2 regions of the Pseudoalteromonas sp. AOP31-A2-14 genome follow, and region 1 is predicted to be linked to the other one. Evidence: riboswitches for the same ligand, from Rfam matches in the RefSeq annotation. Region 1 holds a riboswitch; the other holds the start of a gene.
What was found. Region 1 has a riboswitch for cyclic di-GMP ahead of ACT3S9_RS00675 (S9 family peptidase). Riboswitches for the same ligand answer to the same signal wherever they lie in the genome.
Positions count from the first base shown of each region.

Region 2: linked by a shared signal. The riboswitch ahead of ACT3S9_RS08935 (calcium-binding protein) and the one ahead of ACT3S9_RS00675 (S9 family peptidase) in region 1 are both predicted to bind cyclic di-GMP.

Region 1 covers NZ_JBQSXI010000001.1:148,202-157,127, reverse strand. Annotated here, with positions in the region: gene ACT3S9_RS00675 (S9 family peptidase) at 1-1,189, opposite strand, end outside; cyclic di-GMP riboswitch class I at 1,444-1,538, opposite strand; gene ACT3S9_RS00670 (efflux RND transporter permease subunit) at 1,677-4,859, opposite strand; gene ACT3S9_RS00665 (efflux RND transporter periplasmic adaptor subunit) at 4,873-6,051, opposite strand; gene ACT3S9_RS00660 (PhzF family phenazine biosynthesis protein) at 6,382-7,170, opposite strand; gene ACT3S9_RS00655 (hypothetical protein) at 7,251-7,865, opposite strand; gene ACT3S9_RS00650 (PepSY-associated TM helix domain-containing protein) at 8,147-8,926, shown strand, end outside.
Region 2 covers NZ_JBQSXI010000001.1:1,938,788-1,947,713, forward strand. Annotated here, with positions in the region: gene ACT3S9_RS08910 (hypothetical protein) at 1-922, opposite strand, end outside; gene ACT3S9_RS08915 (ATP-binding cassette domain-containing protein) at 915-1,970, opposite strand; one part of gene ACT3S9_RS08920 (IS3 family transposase) at 1,985-2,880, opposite strand; one part of gene ACT3S9_RS08920 (IS3 family transposase) at 2,880-3,135, opposite strand; gene ACT3S9_RS08925 (hypothetical protein) at 3,191-3,709, opposite strand; gene ACT3S9_RS08930 (IS5 family transposase) at 3,808-4,569, shown strand; gene ACT3S9_RS08935 (calcium-binding protein) at 4,725-6,200, opposite strand; cyclic di-GMP riboswitch class I at 6,241-6,332, opposite strand; gene ACT3S9_RS08940 (IS30 family transposase) at 6,878-7,846, shown strand; gene ACT3S9_RS08945 (DUF1439 domain-containing protein) at 8,235-8,789, opposite strand; gene ACT3S9_RS08950 (DUF349 domain-containing protein) at 8,856-8,926, opposite strand, start outside.

The DNA of each region.
Region 1 (8,926 bases):
CTGGCGTAGTTAAGCTTGAGTAGTAAATCCGCGCAAAGCGGGCATTCGGCTCAGGGTTAACTGCAATAGCAGCGTAATAGCAAGGATCTTCAAATTTAAGTACTAAACGTTGCTGATCTTTATTAACCACCACAAAGCGAATTTGGCCTTGCTCGCGCTCGGTAAGTACTAGGTAGTCGTTAAATATCTCGACTCCTTCAAGTAGCACATTTTCACGGTGTTCAGTATGGGTTTGCCACTGAGCTTTATTATGAATTGTTTGTGCTGTTGCCGTCATTAATTTAAAGTTTTTGGCCTGCCAATTACTCACTATATAATAAGTATCGCCCAGCTTATCAATATCAAATTCGTGATCGTCTTCGCGCGCTATTAACTGTTTAAATTTACCTAACGGTTGATTAGCATCAAGCACCCAAGTGTCGTTAGTTTGCGTGCTAGCCAAATCAATAATAATTAAGCTTTCGTCGCGACTTTTACCTAACCCCATGTAAAAGCTGCGATCGTGCTCTTCATATACTAATACGTCTTTTGCTTGTTCAGTGCCCAATATATGGCGATACACTTGAAAGCCCAATAAGGTTTGAGCATCTTTTTTGACATAAAAAACAGTTTTATTGTCATTACCCCACACCACTTCGCCTTCCGTGTTTTCAAGCACGTCTGCAAGCTGTTTATCATCATTAATATGCTTAAATTTTACAGTGTAAATTCGTCTGCCGTCAGTATCATCAGAATAAGCCAACAGTTGCTCATTAGGGCTAACCGCTATATCGCCAAGCTCATAAAATTCAAAGCCTTCGGCTTGGGCATTTACATCAAGTAGTAATGCTTTATCAGATGCCTGCATATTAGTACTGCGGTAGTGGCGCGCATATTCATCATCACCGCGCACTTCGCTGTGGTACCAATATTGGCCGTCTTTAACTGGCACGGTATTATCGTCTTTAACGATACGCCCTTTTAACTCAGTAAAAATTTGTTCTTTTAGCGGTGAAATAGCCGCGAGTTGAGCTTCACAATAATCATTTTCAGCTTTTAAGTGCGTTAGTATCTCTTGGTCTTGGCGATTATCGTCACGCATCCAATAGTAGTTATCTATCCGAGATTGCTGATGTGTTGATAATGTGTGCTGTTTTTTTCGCGCAACAGGGGAGTTTTCAAGTAAAGACAATAAGTTTGTTTGAGCCACAGATAAACCAATTTAAAATTATGATTAACTGAGTTTATCATAATTTTAAATACGCAGAAAAAAGCCCACTCAAGTGAGTGGGCCAAAACAATGCTAAAATAGCATTAGGGGGAAACAGTTAATGCAAAACTTGTTGCCAAGCCAAGGTCTACAACGATCTATGGCCTGTTTTAGGCTGTAATACTTTTAGTAAGTAAAAATAAAGACCTTTATTAGTAGGACGATTGATATACAACACGAAGAAAAACTCGTTGTACAGCGGCTCCGTTATCTTAGCTTTACTGTTACATAAAGCCTTAGACCGGAAACTTTGCGTCCTAACCTTTCAGCTAGTTTGCCAAAACTAGCTGAAGTATAATTTGGCCATTATTACAAATCAAACAAAAGAATGTAATCGCCATAAAAAACCAATACTTAACACTTAAAAAAGCCAGTGCGATGGCACTGGCTTTTTAACCGAGTCTATTATTCGCTTTTTTCCAACAAACTAGCTGTTTGCTGGCGCGTTCTTTTTAGCTGAGAATATGCCTTTAACTTTTGCAAAACCTTTTTTAAATACTCCGCCCACATCGGTTAATATCATATATAAGCACGGCACTAAAAGCAGTGTAATCAAAGTAGCAAACATCACCGCAAAACCAAGCGCGACCGCCATTGGGATAACAAATTTAGCCTGTAGACTCGTTTCAAACATAATTGGTAATACACCTGCAAAGGTGGTAATTGAGGTTAATAAAATAGGCCTAAAGCGCGCACAACCCGCTTCAATAACAGCATCTTTAATCGCTACGCCCTCACGGCGCGCTTGATTGACAAAATCAGTCATAACTAAAGAGTCGTTTATCACCACCCCGGCTGCTGCAATTAAGCCAAACCCAGACATTAAGGTTATATCTAAATCAAACCAAAAATGCCCCCAAATAGCACCCGTTAAGCTAAATGGGATAACCGACATTACAATTAATGGTTGTGCATAACTTTTTAGCGGAACAGCGAGTAATATATAAACCATAATCATGCCCGCAGCAAAAAACATAACTTGATCATTCGCCTGGGCTTGTTGCTCTTCAATTGCACCACCTAGCTCTGATTTAACGCTTGGAAATTCTTCTTTAAGCTGTGGCAATAACTTTTCTTTAACTTGCTTAATGACCTCATTTGGTTCAATGACTTCTTCATCGATGTTGCCGTATACATACACTGTACGATAGCCACCTTCGCGGCGAACATAGCTAATGCCTGCTTTTTCAGTCAACTCAACCACATCACCCAGTAATACTTCTTGCTCTTGTGGTGTCGTAATTACAGCGTGTTTTAATGACGAAAATGCTTCACGAGTCAATTTGGGGTAACGTACCATTACTCGTACTTCTTCGCCGCCGCGAATAACGCGTTGCGCTTCGCCCCCATAAAAGCTTGCGCCAACTTGATTAGCAATTGCAGCTAAATCTAGCCCTAAATCATAGGCAACGGGCTTTAAGCTCATTTGTACTTCTTTGCTAGCAGGATCAATCGTCGAGCTAATATCAAATAAGCCTTCTTGCTGTTGTAATAGCTGAATAAAACGCCGACCTGCATCATTTAAGGTATCAATATCAGAGCCAAATAATAGGTAACCAAATTCGCCATCATTGCTGACTCCACCGCCACCACCGCCGCTATTAACATCATCATAAATAGTGAGTGATTTTACACCTGCAATATCAGGCATTACTTCACGCCAGCGCCGTGATAATTCAAACGCATTATAAGGACGTAAGTCTTCTTCAACTAATGGCGCAAGTAACATCGCTTCAGTACGCTCTTGGTTAAATACTAGTACGTCTCTGATTAGCTTTTGGCCATATTCACGTTCGGTGTCTTTATCAATAGCGATTACCATGGCTTCTATTTCACGAATAGCGTCAATGGTTTGCTGATCAGAGACATTATCGTTCATCTCTAAATTTATTTGTGGAAAATCATGCGGTATTTTTGGCATAAAACCAGTACGCACTTGGTTAGATGAAATAAGTCCAAACGTGACAATTAATAGCGCTATAAATATAAACATGACGACCCAACGCCACTCTACGCAGCGTACTATAAAACGTTTATATGGGCCGTTCACAAAGCCGAAAAAATGCCTATTAAAACGAGCTCGCCAACTATTATCCTTAATTGGTGCAAAGTGCGTATGCGCAATATGTGCCGGTAATATAAGTTTCGATTCTATTAAGCTAAATACTAAGCACAGCATAACGACTACAGCAATACCGTAGAAGAAAGCACCTTCAGGGCCATCCGAAAACGTAAATGGGGCAAATACCGCGATTGTTGTTAATACGCCAAAGGTAGCAGGAGTAGCCACTTTTTTAGCACCATTAACGACATTGACGACACCACCGCCTTTTTTCTCTATTTCGGTGTAAGCACTTTCGCCGATGACAATGGCGTCGTCCACCACTATCCCCAGTACCATAATAAAGGCAAACAGTGATAGAATATTAATGGTGACTCCAAACATCGGCATCATCATCATTGCGCCTAAAAAGCATACAGGCAGACCAATCATTACCCATAAAGCAAGTTTAAAGCGCAGGAATATGGATAACATAATGGCAACCAAAATAGCCCCTTGGAATAGGTTAGTTACCATCATATCCAAGCGCGCGTTAAGGTAGTAAGTCATATCCATTAATGGTTCTAACCGGACACCTGGCGGTAGCTGCTTATTTTTTTGCTCAATAAATGCCTTAACTGAATCCGCAACCGGAATAATACTTTGCTCTTCCGTTGCCTTAACCGACATATAAACCGCATTTTCACCGTTAAATTTAAAATAGCGTTCACCCTCAGTGAACTGATCTTTAATTACGGCGATATCTTGCAATAGTACTTTTGCGCCATTTTCACCTATTTTAACTGGAATTTGGCGAAATTCCTCACCTGAATAAAGCTGGTTCTCAACCCGAACAGAAATAACTCCCGAGTCTGTTTTTAATTGTCCTGCTGAAAAGTTAGCCGAATAACGACGTACTGCATCAGCTACATCAGTCAACGTTAGGTTGTATTGTCGTAAGGTATCAGGTTCGATTTCAATGGCAATTTCATCAAGGGGAACATCGTTTACTACCAACGATACATTTGAAAGCTGTAATAATTCATCTTCAACTTGATTAGCTATATGCTTAAGTTCAGTTAGTGGTAAATCAGCGACTAATGTCATACCTATAACATCTTGGCGAAACTCTATCTGACTTATCGTAACGGGCTCCATTCCTGCAGGAAAAGTCGCAATACTGTCAACACGAAGTTTAACTTTATCAAGTACATCAGTAAGTTCTGCGTCAGTGCTGATCTCAAGTTGAGCACTGCCGCGATTGCGAAAAGCGCGATACACTCCTTTTTCAATTTCGGTAATATCTTTTAAAGACTCTTCGACCTTAATTAAAATACTTTCTTCTATTTCTTGTGGGGAAGCGCCTGGGTAGTTCGCAGTAATAGTAATATAATTAATTTCAATATTTGGAAACATCTGTCGCTGAATAGTGAAAAAGCTAATAATCCCCATCACGATGATAAAAAACATCATCAAATTAGCGGCCACAGAGTTATTTGCAAAGTAAGCAATTATGCCGCTTTGTTTATTATTAGTCGCATCTTGGTTAGGTAGTTCGGTGTTACTCATATCGTTACCTACCTTATAATTTTTCAGTTACAGCACTGTCAGGTGCCGCAACTCTAGCACTATCTTGCATACCGACAACTTTAACAGCCATGCCTTTTTGCGGGTATTCTGGCAGTGTGGTTACAAGCTTATCATCAGCTTCTAACCCATCGCTAACGTAAAAGTACTCCCCTTCTTCGCGGATAACCTTTACTTTACGAGGCTCTAATTGCTGATCTTGATTAACAATCCACACAGTTTGATTATTAACGAGCTCTTGCGGTAAGCGATAAATATTTTCTAGCAATGCGCCTGCAAAGCTCACCTGTACATAACTGCCAAATTTAATTGCCGGTCGTGGCTTAGCTAAACCATACGGATCCTCAATACGAACGACTAAACTACTCATACGTGTGGCGTTATCAACAACCCCTAAATCACGGTCTATTTTTGCTTCACGGCTAAAGCCATGAATGCCCGTTTTAGTCACGGTTGCCGTAATACCTTTAACGCGTTCAGGTAAAAATACACTATCAAAGCCAGCTATAGGGACGATCACCTCAGCGGATTCGATATTATTAAGCTCAGCAATTTGCGCCCCCATATTAATGTACTGCCCAGTGCCTATATCACGGCTAACTATCAGTGCATCGTACGGGGCGGTTACTTCGCAATTGTCTAAATCACGCTTTGCACGTTTAATACTGGCAAGCGCCGATTTAACCGACGCTTGTGCGCTCAATACTTGGGGTTCACGTAAAAATAGCGCGGTACGCTCTTTACTAGGAAAGCGCTTAGCTTCATCCTCGGCTACTTTGGCGTATGCTTGTTCTTCAATAAGGAGAGATTGCGCTTGTGCAAGTTCCGCTTGAGCTTGAAGTAGCGCCGCTTCATAGTTATCTTTTTCAATACTAAATAAGGTTTCTCCGCGGGCAACTATACCACCAGCCACAAAGTTAGGATGCCAGCTCACAACCTCACCAGATACTTGCGCCGACAAACGCGTGTTTTCAAACGGTTTTACCTCACCGTAGCTATTTATAACAACTTGATGATCATTGGCGGAGACGGCTTCGATCCTTACTGTAGGGCGTGTATCAACAACTTCTTTTTCACTGGGCTCTTGTGCTATTGCATTAATCCCCATAAAACCAGCTACACCAAAGCCTAATACAACAAAAGGCAATATCCACTTCAAAATATTTGTCCGCATAATCAATACTCTTAATTTTTTACTAGAGGCATAATAACAGAGCTAAATGAAACATTAACGTGACATTTGTAAGCAACTGTTACAAATACGACATATTTAGAGAAATAGATTACTTTATAGGTGGATTAGACTATGCCAAGCTGATATCCCCGCTAGATGCAAAGCTCAGCGCTTCACTGGGGCTTAATGCCTAAGCGTTAGTTGTAATAATGGCAGTTCCTTTTAAGAAAGAGCAACGCAGAGTAAGTGCCTGCCCCCCTAAGGAGTTGGCTTGAAAGAGATTTATACTGCGTGACTGATTTAACAAGGGAGATAATCATTAATTTTTTATTAAAGGTAAATAGTGCCTTGCATATAACGCACTGCATGTCCGGTTAGGGTCACCGTATGCTCGCCTACATCAGATTGAATATGACCACCGCGACGTGACGCTTGATAAGCACTTAACGATTTCTTTGCGAGCTGATGCGCCCAGTAAGGGGCAAGGCCGGTATGAATTGAACCGGTAACGTAGTCTTCATCACCGCCACTGGCTGGCCAAAAATAACGAGATATAAAATCGTATTGGCTGCTTTTTGCAGTCGCGACAACGTCGAGAGGAGATAATCTTTTCAGTAAGTTGGAATCGGTTTTCAGATCATATATATCTTGCTCACTTTCATAAATAGCAAAGTAAGCTTGCTGGTTTTTCAATACCTTTAAAGGTTGTATAGATAAGCCATCAAGTAATTCAGATGGGATATTTTCAACCTTCCAAGGGACTTGCTTTGGAAAAGTCATCGCAAAGCTGCCATCATCATGTTTATTAATGAGCAATTCACCCACCGCAGTGGCCTGAAATTTAACATTTGTTAAATTATATTGTTCACATAATACAAAGGCAGCAGCAAGCGTGGCATGGCCACAAAAGTCTATTTCCATTAATGGTGAAAACCAACGAATTGCAAAACTGCCATCGGCTTGACGACAAGTGAAAGCAGTTTCAGATACGTTATTTTCTGCGCCAATTTTTAGCATTAACTCATCACTGAGCCAATTATTTAAATCGATCACGGCGGCATAATTACCTTTAAATAACTCACTGGTAAACGCGTCGACTTGGTGGATGGTTAATTGCATCGCTTGCTCAATTAATTAGTTGATGAGATCCGTAAGCTGCCACAAACAAAGCAAAAATAATATTAAATTTTTAGATAATATTAAACCATAGAAGGACGAAGTTTATAGTATTGAATACACCCCAGCTGCGCTGCATTAGTGAGTAAAATCATCACAAACGTTAATATATGCGAAGTGCTTGGTGTTGCCATAGCAAGCTCTGCAAATAGCCCGCAAATGCCGGCAATAAATTGCAAACTAAAATAACCAGCGCTTAAGTTACTAATGTCACCACTTTTTAAGGTTTTATAGGTTTGCGGCATAACCCGCACCGAGCTCATCACCAAGCCCACAAAAGTAAGCCAATTTAATAAGGTTGCCGTTTCAAGCACAGGGTTAGCTAACAACGCAAATGGCAACATTGAAAAACCTAACATAGCAACAAGCAGAGTTAGCTCGCGGCGTTTAGCGTTATAACGAGCAAAGTAGTATAAAATCAAGCCACTTAAACTACCCGTCACTACAAAGGGTAATACCATGTAGTAACGCTCAAAAAAGACGTTAAAAGCAATAAAATAAATACTTTGCGCCACACCAAAGCTCATCATCAGTAATGACACCCCCGACACACTGCGATTTCTACGAATTTTATTGAGTAATGGTAAAAAACTAAACACTAAAATAAATGATGATAAAATCGGCAGATAATGCGCCAAGACAAACCTCGCTCGTTGGTAATTAATTAATAAGTTAGAAATTGTTAAACAAAACAAATAATAAATGTAAACTTTTGATTTTATATGTTTTGCTTGAGCCGCAGCATTGTAGTGTCTGCTAATTAATAAGCAACTAGATACAAAATAAAAGCATATTCAAGGTGGAAACAAAGCTATACAGTGTCAACTTAAGCTAAAACATAAGTATTTTTTCATTAAAATTGAAATAAATATGATAATTGTTATCATATGAAAAATTATAAATAATCTATCAGCTAGTTATGAGAAAAACACTTTTTAAAGTTCACAGCTGGATCGCTCTGTGCGCACTGATCCCGCTTATTGTTATTAGTATTACTGGCAGTGTGTTGGTTTTCAAAAGCGAAATTGATGGTTTACTGATGCCCGATAGCCACTTTGTGGTTGATAGTAGTAAACAACGACAACCCCTTGATAACCTAATAACAACGACCGAAAAAGCGTTTCCTACATTTGTTATTGGTAGCTGGGAAGTTTTTAACGACGATACGGCTGATCGTGTTTATCTTATCGAACGTGGCACAGACACTTGGTATAAATTCCATATTGACCAGTACTCCGGTGAAATATTATCGCAGCCGGTTGGCACTAGTCATTACTTTACTGATTGGTTTTTAGAACTACATTACACCTTTTTGCTCAACGATCTAAAAAGCTTGCCTGGGCAAACAGGCACTGTATTAGGGTTTTTCTTTTCGATATTCCTGCTGATATTAGGTATTACTGGGCTGATTATTTATCGTAAATTTTGGCAACGGTTATTTTCAGTGCGATGGAAGGCAACACTGCAAATTGTGCTAAGCGATATTCATAAAATGACGGGAGTGATTGGCTCGCCTATTATCTTGATTTTGGCGATTACGGGTGGTTACTTTAATTGGGCGGTGTGGTATCACGAAGTGGTTGAACATGCTGAAGAAGAACACTTTATCCTGACTGAAAACCTGCATAGCGACACTATTAATTTTCAAACTATTTTGGATGATAGTAAAAAACAAATTGCTACTTTTAATGGCACCTTT
Region 2 (8,926 bases), 1.8 Mb from region 1:
CAATATCTAATAATTTTTGTCTTGGGCTAATAACACCTTGTAATGTATTCACAGAAAGGTTTACAACATAACCTGAGATTGGGCTAATTATTGTCGTTCTATCTAATACATCTTTAACACGCATATATTCAGATTGCCTTACACTTAACAGCTCTTGCTGCTTTTCAAAAACTTCTCTTAGTTGCTTTTGATTTTCAATGCGAATATTAGCCAAAGCTAACTCAGATTCATTAATAGCTCCTTGAGCTTGCTGAATTAGCCCGTCGTATTCGTTAAGTCTTCCCTGAATCGACTCTTGATTACTCTGTGCCGCTAAAAATTGAGATCTTGATGAGTAGCCTTTTTTTTCAAGCTCCGTATACATAGCTACTTGCTCTTTTGCTATTTTTAATTGCTTCCTATCTGATGTTTGTTTTGCTAATAAAGTTTTTAGTTTCTGTGCGCTTTGCTCTTGCTTTTCAAGTTGTAATGAAATCTGGCTGTTTAATTTATGCTTATTTGCATAAAATTGCTCAATTTGGTAATCGAGCATCTGTTTTATTTTTTTGTTGCTTTCATCAAACCCACTAAAATTTAATGTTTCCATACCTGACAACTCAGCTTGTATACGCTGAAACGCAGCTTTTGCATACTGATATTGTGTTTGTGTTTGATCAAATAAATTGAGTGCCTGCTCTTTTGCTAGTTTAAATAATACATCGCCTCTATTAACATACTGTCCCTCTTCAACATGTATTTCTTGTATAATTCCACCTTCTAAGTGTTGTACACTCTTTTTATTACCTTTGACAACTACGCTGCCAGCAGCAATTGATGCTGAACTAAGCGGTGCTATCACAGCCCAAGTTATAAAAGTCCCAAAACCAAATAAAAAAATGGTAAAACAAACGAACAACCATTTTCGGCTCGCGTTTTTATCCATTACTAACCTCTTTTATTTTATTTCTACTTGCAAAAAAATCAGCAGTTCTGCCATGAAATTTGACATTACCTGCCTCTAAATAAAGAATATTTTTAGCTTTGCTAAGTAAGTTCATTTTTTTCGCACTGTAAATTGTTATTTGTTCAAGTGTGTCGCGTTTTTCTAATATTTTAATCAATGCTAACTCTGCTTTACTATCTAGATGATCATCAATATTATCAGCTATAAATATATGAGGGTTATTACACAAAGCTCTTATAAGTAATATTAATTGAATTTCAGAACTACTTAATTGATTTTTGACATCTAATATTTCAGTATCGTAACCCTGCGCTTGTTGCATTATTCTTTCATGCAAGCCAAGTTGCTGTGATAATTGGATAATAGAATTATGAAGGTTTGGATCTGTCGACATATTATTTATAATCGTACTTTTATAAATAGGGAGATCTGATCTATAAATACCAATAATTTTTTGCTTTGTGTTAAAACTCCAATTAGATAGCTGACTAGCCGCTATTCTAACTTCACCTGAAAACGGTGTATTCTCGCCTGACATAATTTTCAATAGCGTAGACTTGCCGGATCCATTCGAGCCAACGATCGCATGTGAATAATTAAACTGAGCACTGAAAGGCTTAATGAAGACTTTATTTGCGTTAGGATATTTATATATAATTTTTTCAGCAATTAAACTTCCTTTAGGTATAGGAGGCTCGGTTTCTAACTGAATATCTACTAATGCACCTTCTTTGGTCAACCTTTTCCAAGCATTAAAACAGGTAACCCAATGCTGTAATTGCATAACCGATTGTTCATAAGGAGCAAGCGCTCTGCCAATAATTAAATTTGCGGCAATCATACCGCCAACAGAAAGTTCTTGCTCAAGTACATAAGATACACCTACGCATGTCACTGCTATCTGAACGAGTAAACGGTATGTTTTAGAAAAGCTACTTATGTTCAAAGTTTGTGTTTTATATGTATGTTGATTAGCGCTGTTTTTATCCGTACTTTTACGCCACAACTCAATGATCTGAACCATCATTAGTGGACACTTCGTTAAGCGACATTTAGTTGTTCAAATTTCTCGGGGCTTAAATAGCCTAACGCACTATGCCTTCTCTTTTTGTTGTAATCAATTTCTATATATTCAAATACATGCTGCCTCATGGTTTCTCGGTTCATAATAGGCTCATATTGGATGGCTTCGACCTTGAGTGAATGGAAGAAGCTTTCCACACACGCATTATCCCAGCAGTTGCCTTTACGACTCATACTTTGCATTAAATGATGTTCGCTTAATAAATCACGATAAGCATGGGAAGCATATTGGCTGCCTCTATCACTATGTACAATGACATCTTTAGGTCTACCTCGGCGCCAGATAGCCATTTGCAGGGCGTCACACACCAAAGATGATGTCATGCGTGTACTCATTGACCAACCAATCACTGAGCGCGAGTACAGGTCGATAATCACAGCGAGGTAAAGCCATCCTTCGCTGGTCATTAGATACGTGATATCACCTGCCCATTTTTGGTTGGGCTTATCGGCGGTAAAGTTCTGCTCAAGTAAATTAGGGGCCACAGGTAAATTGTGTTTACTGTCGGTGGTCGACTTGAATTTACGAGCTGCTTTAGCTACTAAACCCTGACGTCCCATGCTTCTGTTGATGGTTTTTACATCATGTTTATTCCCTTGCTCCGCCAGCTCGACTTGGATACGTCTCGCACCGTCTCGCTCTTTACTGTCAACAAATACGGCTTTGACCTGAGTATCTAACATTTGCTGTTGTTGTTTGCGCTTACACACGTGCTCACATGATTTTATCCATGCATAAAACCCACTTGGCGATACACAAAGTACCTTAGCCATTCTGATAACGCTGAATGTGCTTCGGTAGCTTTGCATAAATTCAAATCGTGTTATTTTTGATTTTTCGCGAAGTAGGTGGCGGCTTTTTTTAATATGTCTAGCTCCTCTGCTTGCACCGCTAGTTGGCGTTTCAAACGAGCATTCTCGGTAGCTAACGTACTTTCTCTATCTGATGTAGATGCCTTTTTCAGAGCAGCAGTTCGCCAATAGTAAAGCTGGGACTCTGCGACACTTAATTCTCTGGCAGCTTGAGCAAAACCTACTTTACTCGCCAGCTTTAGTGCTTCTTCTTTGAATTCTTCTGAATAGGATTTACGTTTGGTCTTAGTTGTCATGTTTCACCTCTATGAGTTAGTTTACTCACTTAATGAGGTGTCCAAAACTATTGGTTCAGATCACAACAATAGGTGTAATTAACCCTGAAGAAGTAAAATAGTTCAACTCAGTTAAAATAGACTCTTGAATATCTTTGGATGGTTTCTGTGCACTGGCACGTTTACTATATCCATAATTGATACAAGCAAGTATTAACAACACTGCAATACTTCCTACCGCAATATAGAAAAATGTGGGGTGTATTATTAGTAGTACAAATAAAAATATGCTAGTCCAAGGGAGGTCGGTAACTGAAGAAACGTGATTTTGTAGGCCATTCTCTGCTAATTTAATATCCTTAACTAATTTACCGTTATCGTCTTTCGCAAAGCATTGCTCCGCGCAAACTGTATTCGCATATTTACGCCACTCATTTGCACTTGCATACAGGAGTCGTTGCTTAGCCCAATCTAATACACCATAAACAACGACCAACCAACAGGCGATTATGGTTAAAAGGTATAACGTATCTAAACTAAATGAACTTAATACTCGATCGAAAACTTGTAATGAATAGATAGGTACAACTAACATTAGAATGCTAGGGCGTGTTGATCTTTGTGGTATGAAAAACAAACAGCATGAAGATAAGGTATAATTGAATTCGCCAGAAAACTTTACACCGAACCTACATGCCAAGATTAATGTTAACAGACGGGACATGGAATGTCTTATCAAAAGTAATGTACTTAAGTGGTCGAATTTATAATAAGCCCAACCATAGAAAAACGCTCGAAGGCATACTGTATAAGATGCGCACAGGTATTCCATGGCGAGATTTACCTTCTGATTTTGGCCGTTGGAGTGCTATCTACAGACGGTTTAATTTATGGTCCAAAAAAGGGATTTTGAATGAACTGTTTCGCGCATTATCTCGTGATGCGGACATGGATTGGGTCTTCATTGATGGCAGTATTGTCAGGGCTCATCAACATAGTTGCGGTGCAAGAACTGCTGACAATGAATCAATTGGAAAGAGCCGAGGTGGAAATTCTACGAAAATTCATCTTGCAGTCGATAGCGGAGGGTTGCCTGTTTATTATGAATTATCCTGTGGGAATACGCATGATATCGTCCATGCAGAGTCACTCGTAGCTAATTGCCCAACAAGTAATATGGTTGTCGCAGATAAAGGCTACGACAGTGAAAAACTGAGAGCGTTTGTTCGTGATAATAACGCTACACCCGTTATTCCACGTAAGGGCAACAGTTTAGTAGGCAATGAAGATATTGACTGGTGCATGTACAAATATCGGCACTTGGTTGAGAATGCATTTGGCCGTATTAAGCAATATAGAGGGATAGCCACGCGGTATGAAAAGCTTGAACGAAATTATCATTCAATGCTCGCTTTAGCATTTACTATGATGTGGCTACCAATGTGGGCTGATTGATATATGTACTACAAAGATCAACAGCCCCTAGTCAGAAAACTAAAAAAAAAGGCCCATCGAACACGGCTAATAATATGACGCTTAATTTTTTCCACATCAAATCCTATTAATAAAAACAGCAGCCATATTGGCTGCTGCTTTGATGTTTATTTTAATTAAGCGTAAGCTATTGAGTCTTCAGTCATGAAACCTGCAGAGTCAAACCCACCCATCTCTGAGTCAGAATCATTAATAATGTCCTCAATTACTGTAACTGTATTATTATCAGTAGCATAAACAGTTTCTTGCAACTCGGTTGCTGAATCTAGTCCTAATAATGCAACAAGCTCGGCTTCATAAGAGCCCTCTAACTCTTGGGTTGATTGTTCTGTAGCGCTCTCAGCAAAAGTTAAAGTATCTACTCCGATAGCGAAGAACATATCATCGTAGGTACCTTCTGACTGTGCAGCAACTTTATCCAATGATACATTTACATTGTAATCAACTGAACTTTCTCTATCAGCAACAAAGCCCTCTACACTGTTGAATTTAGATGCTGATAGGTCAACATCGACAACATGATCGCCATTATCGTCATTCATGTTTGCAATGATATCCAACCCTTCACCACCGAAAACACCTTTATCTGATTCATCAGTGAAGAAGGTATCATTCCCTTCACCGCCAACAAGCAAGTCCATACCGCTGCCACCGATTAGGATATCGTCTCCTTTACCTCCACTAAGGTAGTCGTCACCTTGTGCACCTTCTAAAAGGTTATCTCCGCTGTTACCTTGCAATACATCATTATATTGTGTACCAATGGCTCCCTCGAAATTAACTAGTTTATCAGCCTCAATAGAACCAGTTTTGACTGCTTGGAGTAGCTCAGTCCATGAATGTGTCAACTTGTCACTCATACTAATTGTAAAGCCCTGATCTAACCTTACATTGACCCCTGCACCATTAGCAGTTGTTCCATAATAGCTTGCTATATCGAAGCCATCACCACCATTCATAAAATCAGAACCACCCCCACCTTTAATTATATTATCACCAGACGAGCCCTGAATAACGTCCTTAAACTCTGTACCTGTAAAATTCTCAATACCTTCAAATGAATCAAAATCAATTGTACCAGCTGCTATTTTAGAATTGATTTCGGTCCAAGAGTAATCAAGTTTATTCTGATAATCAGTGGCCCAACCTTTATCCATGCGCACATAGACACCTTGAGAGTCAGTTTGCCCATAGTAGTTCAAAGTGTCGATACCTTCACCACCATCAACAAAATTACCCCAGCCCCCACCGGTCTTGATTAAATCGTCGCCCTCTCCACCGAATAAAGAGTTAGCACCTGCACCCCCATTAATATAGTCGTTACCGCCCATACCATTGATAATTTCATCAAGGCTTGAGCCTTGAATGATGTCCCCATATGAGGATCCAGTAAAATTGCTTATATTTTCAATGGCTTCATGATTGATTGTATCATTTGATATTCCGCTAAGCAGTTCTGTCCAGCTATAGATAGGTTTATTTGCTAAATCAGTAGACCAACCTTTGTCAAGGCGTGCGTAAATAGTATTCTCAGAAGATTGATAATCAATTACACTTTCAGAAGGTGCAGAGTTTTCGTTTGATGTATTCATTGTAAAGATGCCTCACATTTAAAATTAATTAATAGTAATGTTCAGCAACCCGGCTATCATCCTGATAGAACTTCCTTTAGGAGACCCGTGGCTTTCCGTCCTTGGCTCGCACCAAGTTTGGCTTTTTGATAAGGGTAGTTATATGCGCATCTCACACATAAGTTAAAATCACTTAAAGTGCTTATAAACACTATGTAGTACGATGCTATTCCATTTCGCAAAGTAGACTAGCAGTACAAAAAAAATAGTTCAAGCAAAAAGATACAATAAAATTCACTTATTTTCTGCGAAATAATGTTAACTTAATGAGTCAATCTATTAGTTGTAATAACTTTGAATCCAACAGGTAAGAGTTATGTAGGGATTGTTAATTAAAATAGTTTACATCTGCACATTTAAAAATTTGTATTTTTTTCAACGATATAACGATATATAGTAATTAAATAAATATCTGAGCTAAATTAATTCATCATAAGATTTTATCTAATTTAATTAAAAATTATTTTTCTTAATGTGGCAATAACTTTAAATTTATACTGATTTATGAAAGGTATCTATATTACTAGAGTGCAGTCTAGGCTTAATAGTTCCTAAATTCGGATAATAAGTGCAATTTCTCAGATTAGATGGCCAGCTGTTATAATTCGGCCATTTTCTCGCCAAAGGAAATTGCTTTAATGAAATATAAACAGCTGACACAAGAAGAAAGATACCAGATTTACGCGTTAATAAAAGCAGGAAATAACCAAAAGCAGATAGCTGAAGAACTAACTCGTTCACCGTCATCTATTTCTAGAGAGCTAAAACGCAATAAAGGACTTAAAGGCTATCGGCCTAACCAAGCCAATAACTTTGCTGAACAAAGACGTAAGTCATCTTTCAAAGCAAGTAAGTTAACAGAGGACGTCACTCACTGGATTAATAAATTGTTGCATGACGGACTTTCCCCTGAGCAAGTGGCAGGCCGCTTAGCTTTAGAGAAACAGGTCGTTTTACATCATGAAACAATTTATCAATATATTTACAGAGACAAGGCTCGTGGTGGCAAGCTACATAAGACACTCACTCGTGCATGTAAAAAGTATAAAAAACGCTATGGAAGCTATGATAAACGTGGACAGATAGTTAATCGAGTCAGCATTGATGAACGCCCAAGTATTGTGGATTCAAAGTCTAGGATTGGTGATTGGGAGGGCGATACAGTGATAGGTAAAGGGCGTAAAAATGCGCTTGTCACAATGGTTGAACGTAAAACGTTATATACAGTCGTTCACAGAATTGAAAGCAAGCATGCGAAAATAACAGCCGATGCGCTGATCACGTGTATGACACCATATAAAGGTAAGGTTATTACCGTGACGTTAGATAATGGAAAAGAGTTTGCTCACCATGAGCATGTTGCACAAAAATTAGAAGCTGATGTGTATTTCGCTCATCCCTATTCATCATGGGAGCGGGGCATAAATGAGAATACCAACGGCTTACTTAGACGCTTCTTCCCCAAGGGAACTGACTTTATGGCGCTAAGTGAAGCAGAGATACAGGCGGCAGTTGATAAGCTCAACCATCGGCCAAGAAAAACAAGAGGGTATAAAACCCCTCATGAATTATTTACGGGGCAATCAGAAGTTCTGGTGGCTGCATAATGATTGCACTTAATACTTGAATTCAAGGTTGATGAAACATTTATTTTTGATATATAACGCATGTTGTTAGCGCTTGAAAATATAGAAACTTTTTGAAGTAGCTCACACTTAAGATGTATTTCTACATATATACTTGATTATCATAATACAAAATATCTATCATTTTAATCATTAAATATATAGCCCTTTCAGTGTGTTTTAATTTGTTTTTATAAGATTTATTTTTACTATTACACAAAGTAGCTCTTACAGTTTCGCTTCCTTGCTACTTGCTTTGATTAGTGCGGCAGTGTATATATAATTTTCTCTTATATTCAATAAGAGAAAATCTATATTACTCTCCATTATTTTAAGGGAGCTTCGACTTATATACTGGGAAAATCTAAACCTATATCTTTGGTACTAACTTAATAACCCCCTCTTGAATTTTCATATCAAGAGGTAGCTTACTTAGTAAGGCGATTTTAGGATCATCTGTATTAAGTTTATAAACCGGGTTCACCGCTAAAAAACCATTAATAATTTGTAAGGCTTCATCGTTTAAAACCCCTAAGTTCCCCTTAAAGCCACCTGTATCAACACTCGAATCAAGTAGTTTAACGTTACGTAAAAACACCGCATTTTTCTCACTATCGTAAAATGGCGAGCCTTCAATTTGTAACTTTAAACGCACTGGGTACTCCAGTGCTAAAGCATTAATGACTGCGCTTGAATCGGCACCTAGCACTACAACATCACGATTATCTGGGCCCACGTTGACGCTTAGGTCATTAACATCAAACTGTACAGGTAACCCCATTAGCCTTATTTCTTCACTTAGTTTTGGCAACTGCTCAGTCAGTACTGATTCAATTTCACTATTGGTAAATGAATAAACCGATACACCATTAGTCGTGTTACAGGCGGTTAAAAATAAACATCCGATTAATAAAATATACTTCATTGTTTTTCCTTTTAAAAAAGCCGCCAAGTGATGAATGGCGGCTTTCAATCGTGTACTTATTGTATTTTATACAATATCAAATACCGCTTTTAAACGAGTTAGTGTGCCAGTATCAACTGAACCTTGGCTGAGTGCTA